2 regions of the Pseudomonas nunensis genome follow, and region 2 is predicted to be linked to the other one. Evidence: predicted binding sites of a transcription regulator. Region 2 holds the regulator's gene; the other holds the start of a gene.
What was found. Region 2 encodes sigma-54, which starts transcription at its own class of promoters, with help from an activator protein. Its sites were predicted from a motif close to ANTGGCATNNANNTTGCTNT; they were not measured.

Region 1 (7,837 bases), 980 kb from region 2:
ATGGGTGCGACGGATACCACTGCTCAGCTTGAGAAGCTGCTCGGTTGATCCGACGCGCTCCCCTGTGGCTGCGGGGCTCTTGTGGCGAGGGGGCTTGCTCCCGCTCGGCTGCGTAGCAGTCGTAAACCCGGCGAATACGGTTTACCTGAAAGATCGCATTGTCTGATTTCAGGGCCGCTACGCGCCCCAACGGGGGCAAGCCCCCTCGCCACAGGTTCCCGCCAAAATGCCTGTTAATGCGGTATCCTTCGCGCCCTAAAATTTCCCTCGCTACAGGATCCATCCCCATGAAAGCCGCACTCGTCGAACTCATCAGCAAAATCAGCTCCGGGTGCATGGGCGATGACGAAATCCTGAAGATCGCTGACGAAGCGGCCCAGGCCTACGCCGATCCGCAGGCTTTTCTGACAGCCAACCCGGACATCAACTACGACGACACCTTCCCGATGCCGTTGGGCGAATGGGTCGTGGTGGGCAGCCTGCCGGAAACCGTGCTGTTCCAGGCCGACACCTACGTGGACCTGTTCGCGCAAATCGTTGCCTCGTTCGGCCCCGGCGTCGACTTCAACATCAAGCCCAAGCAACTGGCCAAGACCGAAGCCCTGACCGCGCTCAATCGCATCCAGGTGCAGATGGGCAGCATGAACAAGGACAACGGCGGTTACACGCTGCTGAACTTCAGCCAGTTGCTCGACGATGAACTGCAAGTGGTGCTGGTCTACGGTAACGACGTGCCGCGCGTGCTCGAACTGTGCGCACAGGTCGGCATCGCCGCCGCGCCTTCCCTGGAAGCCCTGAAAGTGGCGATCCACGTTTAATGGAATAAAACGGAACCCTTGCAAGGGCCGACTATCCTAAGACTGCATGCCACTATCTTGGGAGCGACACCATGGGTTCCACGTTCAACGGTCTGGTTGGCCTGATCATTCTTGCCCTGGACATCTGGGCCATCATCAACGTGCTGAAAAGTGGCGCCGAAACCGGGATGAAAATCATCTGGGTGCTGCTGATCCTGCTGCTGCCGGTACTGGGCCTGATCATCTGGGCCATCGCCGGGCCACGAGGCAACGTCCGCATCTAACGGGTGAATCCTGTTTACCTGTAGGAACACAGGACCTGTGGGAGCGGGCTTGCTCGCGAAGGCGGAATGTCAGTCGACATCAACATTGACTGCCACACCGCCTTCGCGAGCAAACCCGCTCCCACATGGGATTGCGTCCGCGTCAGCAACTGACGTTCGACCTGTCATGTTCCGCAACGTAGAATGCGCGCCTTTCCCGGGCAATCGAGCCTTTCGATTGGCCATCATGGGCGGGTAACCGTCCGTTGCCGCCGCATTCATCGGAGCACTTCCCATGAGCACCACCAAGACCAGCGAATACCTGGAAACCCTGTACGAAGGCTACGGCCAGCGTTTTCGCATGGAAAAACTGCTGCACGAAGTGCGCACCGAACACCAGCACCTGGTGATCTTCGAAAACCCGCGCATGGGCCGGGTCATGGCGCTGGACGGTGTGATCCAGACCACCGAAGCCGACGAATTCATCTACCACGAAATGCTCACCCACGTGCCGATCCTCGCCCATGGCTCCGCCAAGCGCGTGCTGATCATCGGCGGTGGCGACGGCGGCATGTTGCGTGAAGTGGCCAAGCACGGCAGCGTCGAACACATCACCATGGTCGAGATCGACGGCACCGTGGTCGACATGTGCAAAGAGTTCCTGCCGAACCACTCCAAGGGCGCGTACGAAGACCCACGGCTGAACCTGGTGATCGACGACGGCATGCGTTTCGTCGCCACCACCACCGAAAAATTCGACGTGATCATTTCCGACTCCACCGACCCGATCGGTCCGGGTGAAGTGCTGTTCTCGGAAAACTTCTACCAGGCTTGCCACCGTTGCCTGAACGAAGGCGGCATCCTGGTGACCCAGAACGGCACACCGTTCATGCAACTGGGCGAAGTGCAGACCACCGCTGGCCGCCTGCGCAGCCTGTTCCCGGACTGGCACTTCTATCAAGCGGCCGTGCCGACCTACATCGGCGGCGCGATGACCTTCGCCTGGGGCGCGACCAACACCGCGTATCGCAAATTGTCCCGCGAAACCCTGCAACAGCGCTTCGCCGGCAGCGGCATCATCACCCGCTACTACAACCCGGAAATCCACATCGGCGCTTTCGCGATGCCGCAATACGTGCTGAACGCGATCAACAAGCCAAGTAACGATTAAAAAGTTATCCACAATCCCAATGTGGGAGCGGGCTTGCTCGCGAAAGCGGTGTGTCAGTCAATATTAATGCCGACTGACATGACGCCTTCGCGAGCAAGCCCGCTCCCACAATGGGTTGTGGTGTTTTTTAGAGGGTGTATCAGGTAATTCGTTTGAACGATCAGTCAGGCCAAAAGTCCAGATGGTTGTAAGCCCATTTGCGGGTTTGATCGAGGAGGCACTGATGCAAAAGTGGAAGATCACTTTCGTGGATGATCACGGCGAAACGCTCGATGAAGTCTTTGAGTGCGACGAGTGCCCGGATAACGAGCACGCGGCCAAACTCATCAAGGCCCGGCTCCTGCCCGTCGCTGCCGAACTGGATCTGAACGATCTGGAAGGGCGAACCGACGACGCCAGCGTAAAAAGTCTCAAGACCCAGAACAGCATTCAAATCCTCGGCATTACTCCTGTCTGAACCTCACCTGTCTCATTCACATCCAGACCTTGGCAGCGGCTCCGACTTGGGGCTACTCTGCAAGCGAGATCAGCGAACGGATCGCTAAGGTCTGGTCTTGTCAGCTACATGCTTAAACCCCGACGGCAACCTGGTTGCCGTATCGTCTCCACCAATCGGTTGCGGGCGTCGGGAGTACGGAAAGTCTATCCATATGGTTTTAGGAGGACGATTCATGAGCACAGCCTATCAAGAAGACATCAGTACCAGCGTACTGCGCCGCATGAAGGAAGGCGGGTTCGACTTTTCAAGATTCCATCCCATCGAGTTCTACGCGATTTTCCCGGACGAGGAGCGGGCACGCAGGGCGGCAGGTCATTTTTGTGGTGAATCCTTGAATGCCCAGATCAGCGTGCGCGACGACGGCGCGTGGCATCTGGAACTGAGCAAAGTGATGTACGCCACCTACGATGGCATCGGCGACTTTGAGCAGGACTTCGAGGCCGTGGTTGAACCTCTGGGCGGGATCATCGAAGGATGGGGCGTCAAGCAAGAGGTACGAGGGCTACTCGCATAACACTATGAACAGCGACAACATCCAGCAACGGCTGACCTTCGGGTTGGCCGTTTTTGTTTGTGCGGTTTACCCATTCCCTGTAGGAGCTGTCGAGTGCAACGAGGCTGCGATCTTTTGATCTTCGCTTTTGATTCACAACATTTCAAAAACCCAAAAAAAAGCCGCCTAAACAGGCGGCCAAAGGGAAGTTGGAGAGGTTTTGAAACGAATGCGCCGATTATCCGCAGCAACTCCCGGGCAGTGAAATCAACTCTGACTATGCTGGTGATAGGCGACAACATTGCTTCGCAATGAAGCGGGGGCGATCAGGTTGGGGCGTTTGCCGCACAGGATTGGTGCGGCGCTTTTGGGGCGATTATCCAACTGATTGAAATTAAAGCGTTTATGCCGATGGCACGGGCCTTGCGAAGCCTAGATGTCCGGGTGACAAGGAGTACGGCATGATCCGCACCTATTTTGATGAGATGTACGATGCCGGCGGCCTGGTCCGCCCGCATTATCGGGAGTTTGCCCGTTGGCTGGCCGAGACGCCTGACGAGCTTCTGGCACAACGGCGACGCGAGGCCGATCTGTTGTTTCATCGTGCCGGCATAACCTTCACGCTCTACGGTGATGAGCAGGGGACAGAGCGCCTGATTCCCTTCGACACCATTCCTCGCAGTATCCCCGCCAGCGAATGGCGGATCGTCGAGCGCGGCTGCATCCAGCGGGTCAAGGCGTTGAACATGTTCCTCGCCGACCTCTATCACGAGCAGCGCATCATCAAGGCCGGCATCATCCCGGCCGAGCAAGTGCTGGCCAACGAGCAATACCAGTTGGCGATGCAAGGCCTGGATTTGCACCGGGATATCTATTCCCACATCTCCGGCGTCGATCTGGTGCGCGATGGCGACGGCACGTACTACGTGCTCGAAGACAACCTGCGTACACCGAGCGGCGTGAGCTACATGCTCGAAGACCGCAAGATGATGATGCGCCTGTTCCCCGAGTTGTTCGCGGCGCAGCGCATTGCTCCCATCGACCACTACCCGAACCTGTTGCTCGACACCCTGAAAAGCTCCAGCCCGATCGATAATCCGAGCGTGGTAGTGCTGACTCCTGGGCGCTTCAACAGCGCGTTCTTCGAGCATGCCTTTCTGGCGCGGGAAATGGGTGTGGAACTGGTGGAAGGCGCGGACCTGTTCGTGCGCGACGACAAGGTGTTCATGCGCACCACGGACGGACCGAAAGCCGTCGACGTGATTTATCGTCGCCTCGACGATGCGTTCCTTGATCCGCTGGCGTTCAACCCGGACTCGATGCTCGGCGTGCCAGGGCTGCTGTCGTCCTATCGCTCCGGCAACGTGGTGCTGGCGAATGCCATCGGCACCGGGGTCGCGGATGACAAGTCGGTGTATCCGTTCGTGACCGACATGATCCGTTTCTACCTGGATGAAGAACCGATCCTGAAGAACGTGCCGACGTTCCAGTGCCGCAACCCTTCGGAACTGTCCCACGTCCTGGCCAATCTTCCCGACCTGGTGGTCAAGGAAACCCAAGGCTCCGGCGGTTACGGAATGCTGGTGGGGCCGGCGGCAACGGCGGCGGAAATCGAGTCGTTCCGCGCACGGATCAAAGCCAAGCCCCACGCGTACATCGCGCAACCGACGTTGTCCCTGTCGACCTGTCCGACCTTTGTCGAAAACGGCATCGCGCCACGCCACATCGACCTGCGTCCGTTTGTATTGTCTGGCCGCGAAACCCGGGTCGTACCCGGCGGTTTGACCCGTGTTGCCCTGCGTGAAGGCTCCCTGGTGGTGAATTCCTCCCAGGGCGGCGGAACCAAGGACACTTGGGTGGTCGAGGATTGAAGGAAGCTTGCCATGCTAAGTAGAACTGCCTCGGATTTGTATTGGATGTCGCGTTACCTGGAGCGGGCGGAAAACCTCGCACGGATGCTCGACATCAGTTATTCGCTGTCGCTGATGCCGCAGGACGGCCGTGGTGACGGTCTGCACGAACTCGCCATGCCGCTGCTGATCACCGGCACGCTGGACGATTACCTGGAGCGCCACGGCGAGTTGCATGCCGAACGGCTGTTGCATTTCTTCGCCCTGGACGCGGCCAACCCGGCGAGCATCTATAGCTGCCTCGGTTCGGCGCGGGCCAGTGCCCATGCGGTGCGTGGGCGAATCACCGCCGACATGTGGGAAAACATCAACGCCACCTGGCTGGAAATTCGCGGGATCGCGGAGCAGGGCCTGAGTCGTTACGGCATGAGCCGTTTCTGCGAGTGGATCAAGGAACGTTCGCACCTGTTTCGCGGCGCGTCCTACGGCACGATCATGCGTAACGATGCGTTTCGTTTTATTCGTCTGGGCACGTTTATCGAACGGGCCGACAACACGTTGCGCCTGCTCGACGCGCGTTACGAAATGGCCGGCGATCAGGCCGAAGCGGTCAGCGATGGCACGGCGCACGCCTACTACCAGTGGAGTGCGTTGCTGCGGGCGTTGTCCTCGTTCGAGGCCTACACCGAGATCTACCGCGATGCACCTGGCGCCCGGCAGGTGGCCGAATTGTTGCTGCTGCGGGCTGATGTTCCGCGCTCGCTGAGGGCTTGCACCGAAGAAATCGACCAGATCCTCGCGCAATTACCGGGGGCCAACGGCCGTCCTGCGCAACGGTTGGCGGCAGAGATGGATTCGCGCCTGCGCTACACCGGCATCTCCGAAATTCTCGACGAAGGCCTGCACGCCTGGCTGACCGAGTTCATCCCGCTGGTGCGCCAGTTGGGCAACGCCATTCACAGTTCCTACCTGGAGGCTGCATGAGACTTTCCATTAGCCACGAGACCACCTATCACTACGAAGATCAGGTGCGGGCGAGCATCCAGTACCTGCGGCTGACACCCCACGACAGCGAGCGCCAGCACGTACTCAGCTGGCAACTCGACCTGCCGCGCCCGGTGCGCGCGCAGCTCGATCCGTTCGGCAACATCCTGCACGTGCTGACCATGGACGAGCCTCACGAGGCGATCATTATTGGCGCTCGCGGCCAGGTCGATATCGATGAACTGCGCGAAGCCGAACATGAGAGCCAATCGGCGCTGCCGTTCCTGCGTTTCACCCGATTGACCGAAGCCGACGAAGCCTTGCGGGCGTTCGCGGAAAAGGAATGCAAGAAGCGTCGGGATCGCACCGCGCTGATCGACTTGATGCAGGGCCTGAACCAGCACATGACCTACACGCCGGGCTCCACCGAAGTGGATACCAGCGCTGCCCAGGCCTTCGCCGGGCGTTCCGGTGTCTGCCAGGATCACACCCATGCGTTTCTCGCCTGCGCCCGCAGCCTGGGGATTCCAGCGCGTTATGTGTCGGGGTATTTGTACAGCGAGAACAGCGAACACCTGGCCAGTCACGCCTGGGCCGAAGCCTGGCTGGATGACGCGTGGTACAGCTTCGACGTGACTAACCAATTGGCCCGACCGGAGCGCCATCTGAAGCTGGCGGTGGGCCTGGATTACCTGGATGCCTGCCCGGTGCGCGGGATGCGCCGGGGCGGTGGGTGCGAGCAGATGCATGCGAAGGTGTTCGTGTCGCCGACGCCGGTTTTTGCGCCGGTAATCTCCGTCCAGCAGCAGTAATCGGGGATACCGCTTCGCGAGCAAGCTTCGCTCTTACAGGGGATCTGTGAACCGCACAAATCCCCTGTAGGAGCGAGGCTTGCCCGCGAAGAGGCCAGCCCGGCCAGCGCAAAGCTAAGGCTTAACCTTACGCCCCGCCATATGCTTCAAATACCCCACCAACAAATCCAGATCCCCCGCCGGCAACACCTGCTCGGAAAACGCCGGCATCTTCGCTTGCGGCCACTGCCTCAAACTCTGTGGATCACGAATGTAGCGCTTGAGGAAATCCGCGCCGAAGTACTCGGTGGGGTTGAACGGGATATTCAAATCCGGCCCGAACTGCGCATCGCCCGCGCCGTTGAGTCGATGGCAGGCCAGGCAATTCTTCTGGAACAAGGCAAAGCCTTGATTCACCGGATCGTCCGCCTTCAACGCAGGATCAGGTAGCAGGGCAGGAAAGCGTTGGGCCACTGGCGCCATGCGCTTGATGCTGGCGACTTCGAATGGCCATTGTTCCGGGCTGATATTGCCGGCCTGCGGATTGGTCCAGACCAGATAAAACGGCCCGGCACTGTGCTTGCCTTCAGACAGTGGCGGCCACGGCTTGGCCGGGTCTTCAATCGCCAGCCAGGCCTGCGCGCCTTTCGTATTGAGCAACGGCGCCGCCGCCAGTTCAGCGGCAAAACCGTCCAGCGCCACGGCTTGCAAGTGGTCGTCAGGCTTGATGCCGGTCAACAACGCGGCCAACGGCACGGCGCGATAACTCATGTCGCGCTTGTAGGAAACGTCGTTGCTGATGCTGATGGTTTGGGCCTGAGGATGCTTGAGCAACTCCTCGGTCTGCCAGGTGCGACTGCTCGCGCCCAGCTCCAGGTTCAGCTGTGCGGCATACAGGGGCGAGCCGACCAGCATGGCCCCCAATAGAAAAAGTGCTTTCAAGTGATCGCCGTCCATGTCGTGGAAGTGCCGTGAAGGTTGGCACAGCC
Region 2 (7,837 bases):
GATCAGCAAGCCGAAACCGCCGCCAATACCGCCGCGACCCAGCAACGCATGAAACAGGAAAATCGCCGCACGCCCGAACACCCCGACGGCATCTATCGCCGCCCGGCCGAACCGGCGCACTTTTTCTATTAGTGAAATCTTGCGCATCAGCGCTTCCCCAGAAGATCTGCGCGGTAATCCGTCGCTGGAAAGTGATAAGCGACCGGACCATCGGGTTCGCCTGTCATGAATTGACGGATACGCGGCTCTTGCGAGTTCATCAGCTCTTCAGGCGTGCCCTGCCCCAACACTTGCCCCTCGCCGACCACATAGATGTAGTCGGCAATGCTCGCGGTTTCCGCCAGATCGTGGGAAACCACGATACTGGTGATGCCCAGCGCGTCGTTGAGCAGGCGGATCAGGCGCACCAGCACGCCCATGGCGATCGGGTCCTGCCCCACAAAGGGCTCGTCATACATGAGGATCTGCGGATCAAGGGCAATGGCCCGGGCCAGCGCGACACGACGCTTCATGCCGCCGGACAATTCGTCCGGCATCAGGTCGATGGCGCCACGCAAACCCACGGCCTGCAATTTGAGCAGGACGATGTCACGGATCATTTCTTCCGGCAGCTCGGTATGAACCCGCAGCGGAAAGGCAACGTTCTCGAATACATCGAGATCGGTAAACAGCGCGCCGCTTTGAAACAGCACGCCCATGTGCTTGCGCGCATCGAACAGGTCGCTGCGAGACAATTTGGGCAAATTTTGGCCGTTGACCCAGACTTCGCCGCTGGTAGGTCGCAACTGTGCGCCCATCAGCCGTAACAGCGTGGTCTTGCCACACCCGGAAGGACCCATGATGCCGGTGACCTTGCCGCGCGGGATGCGGATATCGACGTTATTGAAAATGCTGCGCGTACCGCGCTTGAAGGTCAGTCCCTTCAGCTCGACCGCGTAGGCGTTATCGGCACTCATCTAAACTCCTTGCGATGCAGCCTCTCACTCGGACGCCTGACTTTCTGACGAAAGCACATACCTCCCCGGGCAGGCCGAACTGGCGGCGAACTATATCACTGCAACGGGCAAGCGCCAAAGGCCCAAGCCGGCGCATGTTCAGCAATATGACAGGCGAAAACGCTGATTTGGAGGGTTTCCGTAACAGGGATTTACAAAGCACGACGAACTAGCGTGAGGGTTTCGATCATTACCGCTATAATCGCCGCCTTTTCATCGGGCTATACGATTCTGACATGAGCCAATCCAGCGACCTGATTCAATCGGCACAACGCACCATCCGCCTCGAAGTGGAAGCCGTAAAAGGCTTGTTGCCCCATATCGACGCAGATTTCGTACGCGCTTGCGAGATGATTCTGGCCAGCAAAGGCCGCGTGGTCGTGCTGGGCATGGGCAAATCCGGCCATATCGGCAACAAGATTGCCGCCACCCTGGCCAGCACCGGCACCACGGCTTTCTTCGTTCACCCGGCTGAAGCCAGCCACGGCGATATGGGCATGATCACCCGCGACGACATTATCCTGGCGCTGTCGAACTCCGGCTCCACCAATGAAATCGTCACCCTGCTGCCGCTGATCAAGCGCCAGGGCATCAAGCTGATCAGCATGACCGGTAATCCAGACTCACCGCTGTCCAAGGCCGCCGAGATCAATCTCAACGTTCACGTGGAGCACGAAGCCTGCCCCCTGAACCTGGCGCCGACCTCCTCGACTACCGCCGCACTGGTGATGGGCGATGCCCTGGCCGTTGCGCTACTGGAGGCGCGCGGCTTTACCGCTGAAGACTTCGCGTTTTCCCATCCGGGCGGCGCGCTGGGCCGACGCCTGCTGCTGAAAGTCGAAACCGTCATGCACGCCGGCGCAGAATTGCCCCAGGTGCAACGTGGCACGCTGCTCAAGGACGCCTTGATGGAAATGACCCGCAAGGGCCTGGGCATGACCGCGATCGTGGAGGCCGACGGCAAATTGGCCGGGATCTTCACCGACGGCGATTTGCGCCGCACCCTCGACCGGACCATCGATATCCACCACACGACCATCGACGAGGTCATGACTGTTCATGGCAAGACCGCCCGGCCCGATATGCTGGCAGCTGAAGCCCTGAAAATCATGGAAGACCATCGAATCAACGCACTGGTAGTCGTCGACAAGGATGACCGCCCGGTAGGCGCGTTCAACCTCTCCGATCTTCTGCGTGCAGGAGTAATGTAATGAGCGACGACCTGCTGCAACGCGGCAAGAACATCAAGCTGGCGGTTTTCGACGTCGACGGCGTCCTCACCGACGGGCGCCTGTACTTCCTCGAAGACGGCAGTGAATTCAAGACTTTCAGCACCCTCGACGGCCAGGGCATCAAGATGTTGATGGCAGCCGGCGTGCAGACCGCTATCATCAGCGGCCGTAAAACCCCGGTAGTCGAACGTCGAGCGAAAAACCTCGGCATTCCACATCTTTACCAGGGTCGCGAAGACAAACTCGTTGTACTTGACGAGCTTCTTGGCCAACTCAACCTAAGCTATGAACAGGTTGCCTACCTCGGTGACGATCTACCGGACCTGCCGGTGATTCGCCGCGTCGGCCTGGGCATGGCGGTGGCCAATGCCGCCAGTTTTGTGCGCGAACACGCCCACGGTGTCACTCTGGCCCGTGGCGGCGAAGGTGCCGCCCGCGAATTCTGCGAACTGATCCTGCGCGCCCAAGGCCGCCTGGATGCGGCCAACGCCGCGTATTTGTGAGCCAATTATGTTTATTCTGAGCAAAAAGTTTCGCAGGTTCATGCTCTTCGGTTGCATCGCTGCGATATTCGCTGCGGTCGGCTACTGGAACATCAGCCCGGAACGCTTCCTCGACAAGCCAGTGGCAAAAGTCGATGAAAGCGCAATCGACTATTACGCACTCAACGCTCACAGCGTTCAGTATCTGCCCGACGGCGGCTTGCAGTACGACCTGACGTCCGACAAGGTCGAGCACCTCAAGGCGACCGACGTGTCGCTGCTGACCAACCCGGACCTGAACATGTATCGCGGCACCGAATTCCCTTGGCATGTCACGAGTTTGCGTGGCGAAGTGAATGCAGACGGCACACAGGTAGAGCTGATCGACTCGGTCCGCATTGCGCGCACCGATGAACAGAAGCGTGAATTGATTGTTACCAGCACCCGTATGACAGTGTTCCCGCAGCAGCAATATGCGCAGACCGACCAACCCGTTAGAATCGACGGCGCTGGCGGTGTATCGACTGGCAACGGAATGAAAGCGTATTTGAAAGAAAGCAGGATACACCTGCTATCGAACGTAAGAGGACAGTATGAGGCTCGTTAAAACTCTCCCTATTTTGCTCAGTCTGGGCGCAGCACTGGGAAGCGTGAGCGCCTGGGCTCTGCCGAACGATCAAGAGCAGCCTATCCGCATTCAGGCCGACGATGCCCAGCTGGACGACAAGAACGGCGTTGCCACCTATAAAGGCGACGTGATCATTACCCAGGGCTCGATGAAGGTCACCGGCAACACCGTGACCATCACCCGCACCCCGGCCGGTGACATCGATGTCGTGACCTCGGTGGGCAACCTTGCCTACTTCGAGCAACTGCAGACCGCTGGCGACTCCAAGCCTGTCCAGGGCTGGGGCGTGACCATCCAGTACCACGCCGCGCAAAACCGCGTCGTGCTGATCGACAAGGCCAAGGTTGTCGACAAAGACAACAACACCACCCAGGGCGAGAAAATCGTCTACGACACGGTCAAGAAACTGGCGAGCGCCGGTCGTGCCACGGGTAACAAGGTCACCGAATCGCGTCCGCGCATTGACATGGTGATCCAGCCGAAGCCGAAAACCGACCAGAAAAAGGCCAATTAATGGCAACCCTGAAAGCTCAGCATCTGGCCAAGAGCTACAAGAGCCGCCAGGTCGTGCGTGATGTCAGCCTGTCTATCGACAGCGGTCAGATCGTCGGCCTGCTGGGCCCGAACGGCGCCGGCAAGACCACCTGTTTCTACATGATCGTCGGCCTGGTACAGGCCGATCAGGGCCGCGTACTGATCGACGACCTGGACGTCAGCCACCAGCCGATGCACGGTCGTGCAAAGGCCGGTATCGGCTATCTTCCGCAGGAAGCGTCGATCTTCCGCAAACTGTCGGTGGCCGACAACATCATGGCCATCCTCGAGACCCGCAAGGAACTCGACAAGGCCGGTCGCCGCAAAGAGCTGGAAAGCCTGCTGCAGGAATTCCACATCAGCCATATCCGCGACAACCTGGGCATGAGCCTGTCCGGTGGTGAACGCCGCCGGGTAGAAATCGCCCGCGCGCTGGCCACCAACCCGAAATTCATCCTGCTCGACGAACCTTTCGCCGGTGTAGACCCGATTTCGGTAGGCGACATCAAACAGATCATCCATCACCTCAAGGCCAAGGGCATTGGCGTGCTGATCACCGACCACAACGTCCGTGAAACCCTGGATATCTGCGAAACCGCCTACATCGTCAACGATGGCCAGCTGATCGCCGAAGGTGACTCTGCCACCATCCTGGCCAACGAACTGGTCAAGGAAGTGTACCTGGGCCATGAGTTCCGCCTTTAAGCACTGAGGTGTCTGGCTGGAAGCCCGAGCGCTTGTATCGATAAAAAATCAACATTTTTTTATTGTTACAGCGCTCTAGGCAAACCCTGCAGTATCGGGCATATAATTTGCTTAAGTTTGGCGCTCCGGCGCCCTGTAGTGGATGGCGCATGCGCGCCGGCGAATAAGGTGTTAAGCCCCTGCCATGAAACCATCGCTAGTCTTGAGAATGGGCCAGCAGCTGACGATGACACCTCAGCTGCAACAGGCCATCCGCCTGCTCCAATTGTCGACCCTGGACCTGCAACAGGAAATCCAGGAGGCCCTGGAGTCCAATCCGATGCTCGAACGCCAGGAAGAAGGCGACGACTTCGATAACGCCGACCCCTTGGCCGACAAAGCCGAACAGCAACCCAACGCCGATGTTTCGGAACCCTCCTACCAGGAAACCGCCCCGACGGTGGATAACCTCGAGGAAGGCGACTGGAACGAGCGCATTCCCAACGAGCTGCCCGTCGATACCGCGTGGGAAGACGTCTACCAGACCAGCGCCAGCAGCCTGCCGAGCAACGATGACGACGAGTGGGATTTCACCACCCGCACATCGGCCGGCGAGAGCCTGCAAAGCCACCTGCTCTGGCAACTCAACCTGGCACCGATGTCCGACACCGATCGCCTGATCGCCGTGACCCTGATCGATTGCATCAACAATCAGGGCTATCTGGACGAAACCCTCGAGGAAATCCTCGAAGCCTTCGATCCGGAACTGGACATCGAACTGGACGAAATCGAAGCCGTCCTGCACCGCATCCAGCAATTCGAACCGGCCGGAATCGGCGCCCGCAACCTGGGCGAATGCCTGTTGCTGCAATTGCGCCAACTGGCCGCCAAGACGCCTTGGCTGGCCGAGGCCAAGCGCCTGGTCACCGATTACATCGACCTGCTCGGCAGCCGCGACTACAGCCAGTTGATGCGCCGCATGAAACTCAAGGAAGATGAACTGCGCCAGGTCATCGAACTGGTCCAGAGCCTGAACCCGCGTCCGGGCTCGCAAATCGAGTCCAGCGAAGCCGAATACGTCGTTCCCGACGTGATCGTGCGCAAGGACAACGAGCGCTGGCTGGTGGAGTTGAACCAGGAGTCGGTGCCACGGCTGCGGGTCAACGCCCAGTACGCCGGTTTCGTACGCCGCGCCGACACCAGCGCCGACAACACCTTCATGCGCAATCAGTTGCAGGAAGCCCGCTGGTTCATCAAGAGCCTGCAAAGCCGCAACGAAACCCTGATGAAAGTGGCCACCCAGATCGTCGAGCACCAACGCGGCTTCCTGGAATACGGCGACGAAGCCATGAAACCGCTGGTCCTGCATGACATCGCCGAAGCAGTGGGCATGCACGAATCGACGATTTCGCGGGTAACTACCCAGAAGTTCATGCATACCCCTCGGGGCATATATGAGCTGAAATACTTTTTCTCCAGCCATGTCAGCACCTCTGAAGGCGGTGAATGCTCGTCCACAGCGATCCGCGCGATCATCAAAAAACTGGTTGCCGCGGAAAATCAGAAAAAGCCGTTGAGTGACAGCAAGATCGCTGGTTTACTGGAGGCACAAGGCATTCAGGTGGCTCGCCGCACCGTCGCCAAGTACCGCGAGTCCCTCGGGATCGCGCCTTCGAGCGAACGCAAGCGGTTGATGTAAGCCACAGCACAGCGTTCCAGTGGCAGGTACCTCTACCTGCCGCTTTATGCACTGGCAACGAAGGAGAAGCTGTATGCAAGTCAACATCAGTGGACACCAACTGGAAGTGACCGAACCCCTGCGCGCCTACATCGGCGAAAAACTCGAACGATTAGAGCGGCATTTCGACAAGATCACCAATGTGCAGGTGACGATGACGGTCGAAAAGCTGAAGCAGAAAATCGAAGCCACCCTGCATATTCCCGGCAGTGAAGTGGTCGCCAACGCGGAACATACCGATATGTACGCGGCGATCGACTCACTTACCGACAAGCTGGATAAACAACTCAAAAAGCATAAGGAAAAGACCCAGAGCCTCCTCCAGGGCGCGACCGGTCGTTAACACTCCCTACCCATGATCCGACTTGAAAATATCCTGACCCCCGGCCGTTCCCTCGTGAACGTGCCGGGCGGCAGTAAAAAGAAAGCCCTCGAGCAAATTGCCAACCTGATCGCCCGGGAAGTGCCGGATCTGGAGATGCAAGATGTCTTCGAGGCTCTGATTGCCCGTGAAAAACTCGGTTCGACCGGTTTTGGCAACGGCATCGCCATCCCCCACTGTCGCCTCAAGGGTTGCAACTCCCCCATCAGCGCCCTGATGCACCTTGATGCACCTATCGATTTCGACGCCATCGACGGCGCCCCGGTTGACTTGCTGTTTGTCCTGCTCGTCCCGCAAGCCGCCACCGATGCGCACCTGGAGTTGCTGCGCCAGATCGCCAGCATGCTCGATCGCAAGGAAGTACGCGAAAAACTGCGCAGTGCCCCGAGCAACGAAGCCTTGTATCAGGTTGTCCTGGACGAGCAAAACGGTCACTAATCATGCGCCTGATCATTGTCAGTGGCCGTTCCGGCTCCGGTAAAAGTACCGCGCTCAATGTCCTTGAGGACAACGGCTACTACTGCATCGACAACCTGCCCGCCGGTTTGCTGCCGGAACTGGCCGAACGCGCCCTGATTCATACCGAGCTGGCACAGCCGCTGGTCGCCGTGTCCATCGACGCGCGCAACCTGCCCAGCCACCTCTCGCGCTTTCCCGAATTACTTGAAGAAGTTCGCAGCCGGCATATCCAGTGCGATGTGCTGTACCTGGACGCCGATGAAGAAACCCTGCTCAAGCGTTTCTCGGAAACCCGCCGCCGCCACCCGCTGAGCAACGCCAATCGCTCACTGGCCGAGGCGATCGAAGACGAGACGCAGTTGCTGGGGCCGATCGCCGATCTGGCTGACCTCAAGATCAACACCACCAGCCTGAACCTGTACCAGTTGCGCGACACCATCAAATTGCGCCTGCTGAACCAGCCGGAGCCCGGCACGGCGTTCCTGGTGGAGTCTTTCGGGTTCAAGCGTGGCATGCCGGTAGATGCCGACGTGGTGTTCGACGTGCGTTGCCTGCCCAATCCGTACTGGAAACCGGAGCTGCGAGCGCAATCAGGACTCGATCAACCAGTGGCCGAGTACCTGGCTGCGCAGCCGGACGTCGAAGAGATGTTCCAGGATATCTACGGTTACCTGTTCAAGTGGCTACCGCGATTTGCCGCCAG

Region 1: NK667_RS18220 (circularly permuted type 2 ATP-grasp protein) is a predicted target of sigma-54. The motif match lies at 3,634-3,653, and genes of this name have one in related genera.

The regions. Positions count from the first base shown of each region.
Region 1 covers NZ_CP101125.1:4,196,384-4,204,220, reverse strand. The annotation lists gene NK667_RS18250 (ankyrin repeat domain-containing protein) at 1-48, shown strand, start outside; gene NK667_RS18245 (hypothetical protein) at 288-818, shown strand; gene NK667_RS18240 (PLDc N-terminal domain-containing protein) at 890-1,081, shown strand; gene speE (polyamine aminopropyltransferase) at 1,356-2,231, shown strand; gene NK667_RS18230 (hypothetical protein) at 2,455-2,688, shown strand; gene NK667_RS18225 (ribonuclease E inhibitor RraB) at 2,903-3,244, shown strand; gene NK667_RS18220 (circularly permuted type 2 ATP-grasp protein) at 3,685-5,094, shown strand; gene NK667_RS18215 (alpha-E domain-containing protein) at 5,107-6,057, shown strand; gene NK667_RS18210 (transglutaminase family protein) at 6,054-6,869, shown strand; gene NK667_RS18205 (c-type cytochrome) at 6,984-7,805, opposite strand.
Region 2 covers NZ_CP101125.1:5,177,473-5,185,309, forward strand. The annotation lists gene mlaE (lipid asymmetry maintenance ABC transporter permease subunit MlaE) at 1-147, opposite strand, end outside; gene NK667_RS22820 (ATP-binding cassette domain-containing protein) at 147-956, opposite strand; gene NK667_RS22825 (KpsF/GutQ family sugar-phosphate isomerase) at 1,232-2,206, shown strand; gene NK667_RS22830 (KdsC family phosphatase) at 2,206-2,730, shown strand; gene lptC (LPS export ABC transporter periplasmic protein LptC) at 2,744-3,316, shown strand; gene lptA (lipopolysaccharide transport periplasmic protein LptA) at 3,303-3,851, shown strand; gene lptB (LPS export ABC transporter ATP-binding protein) at 3,851-4,576, shown strand; gene NK667_RS22850 (RNA polymerase factor sigma-54) at 4,761-6,254, shown strand; gene hpf (ribosome hibernation-promoting factor, HPF/YfiA family) at 6,328-6,636, shown strand; gene ptsN (PTS IIA-like nitrogen regulatory protein PtsN) at 6,649-7,113, shown strand; gene rapZ (RNase adapter RapZ) at 7,116-7,837, shown strand, end outside.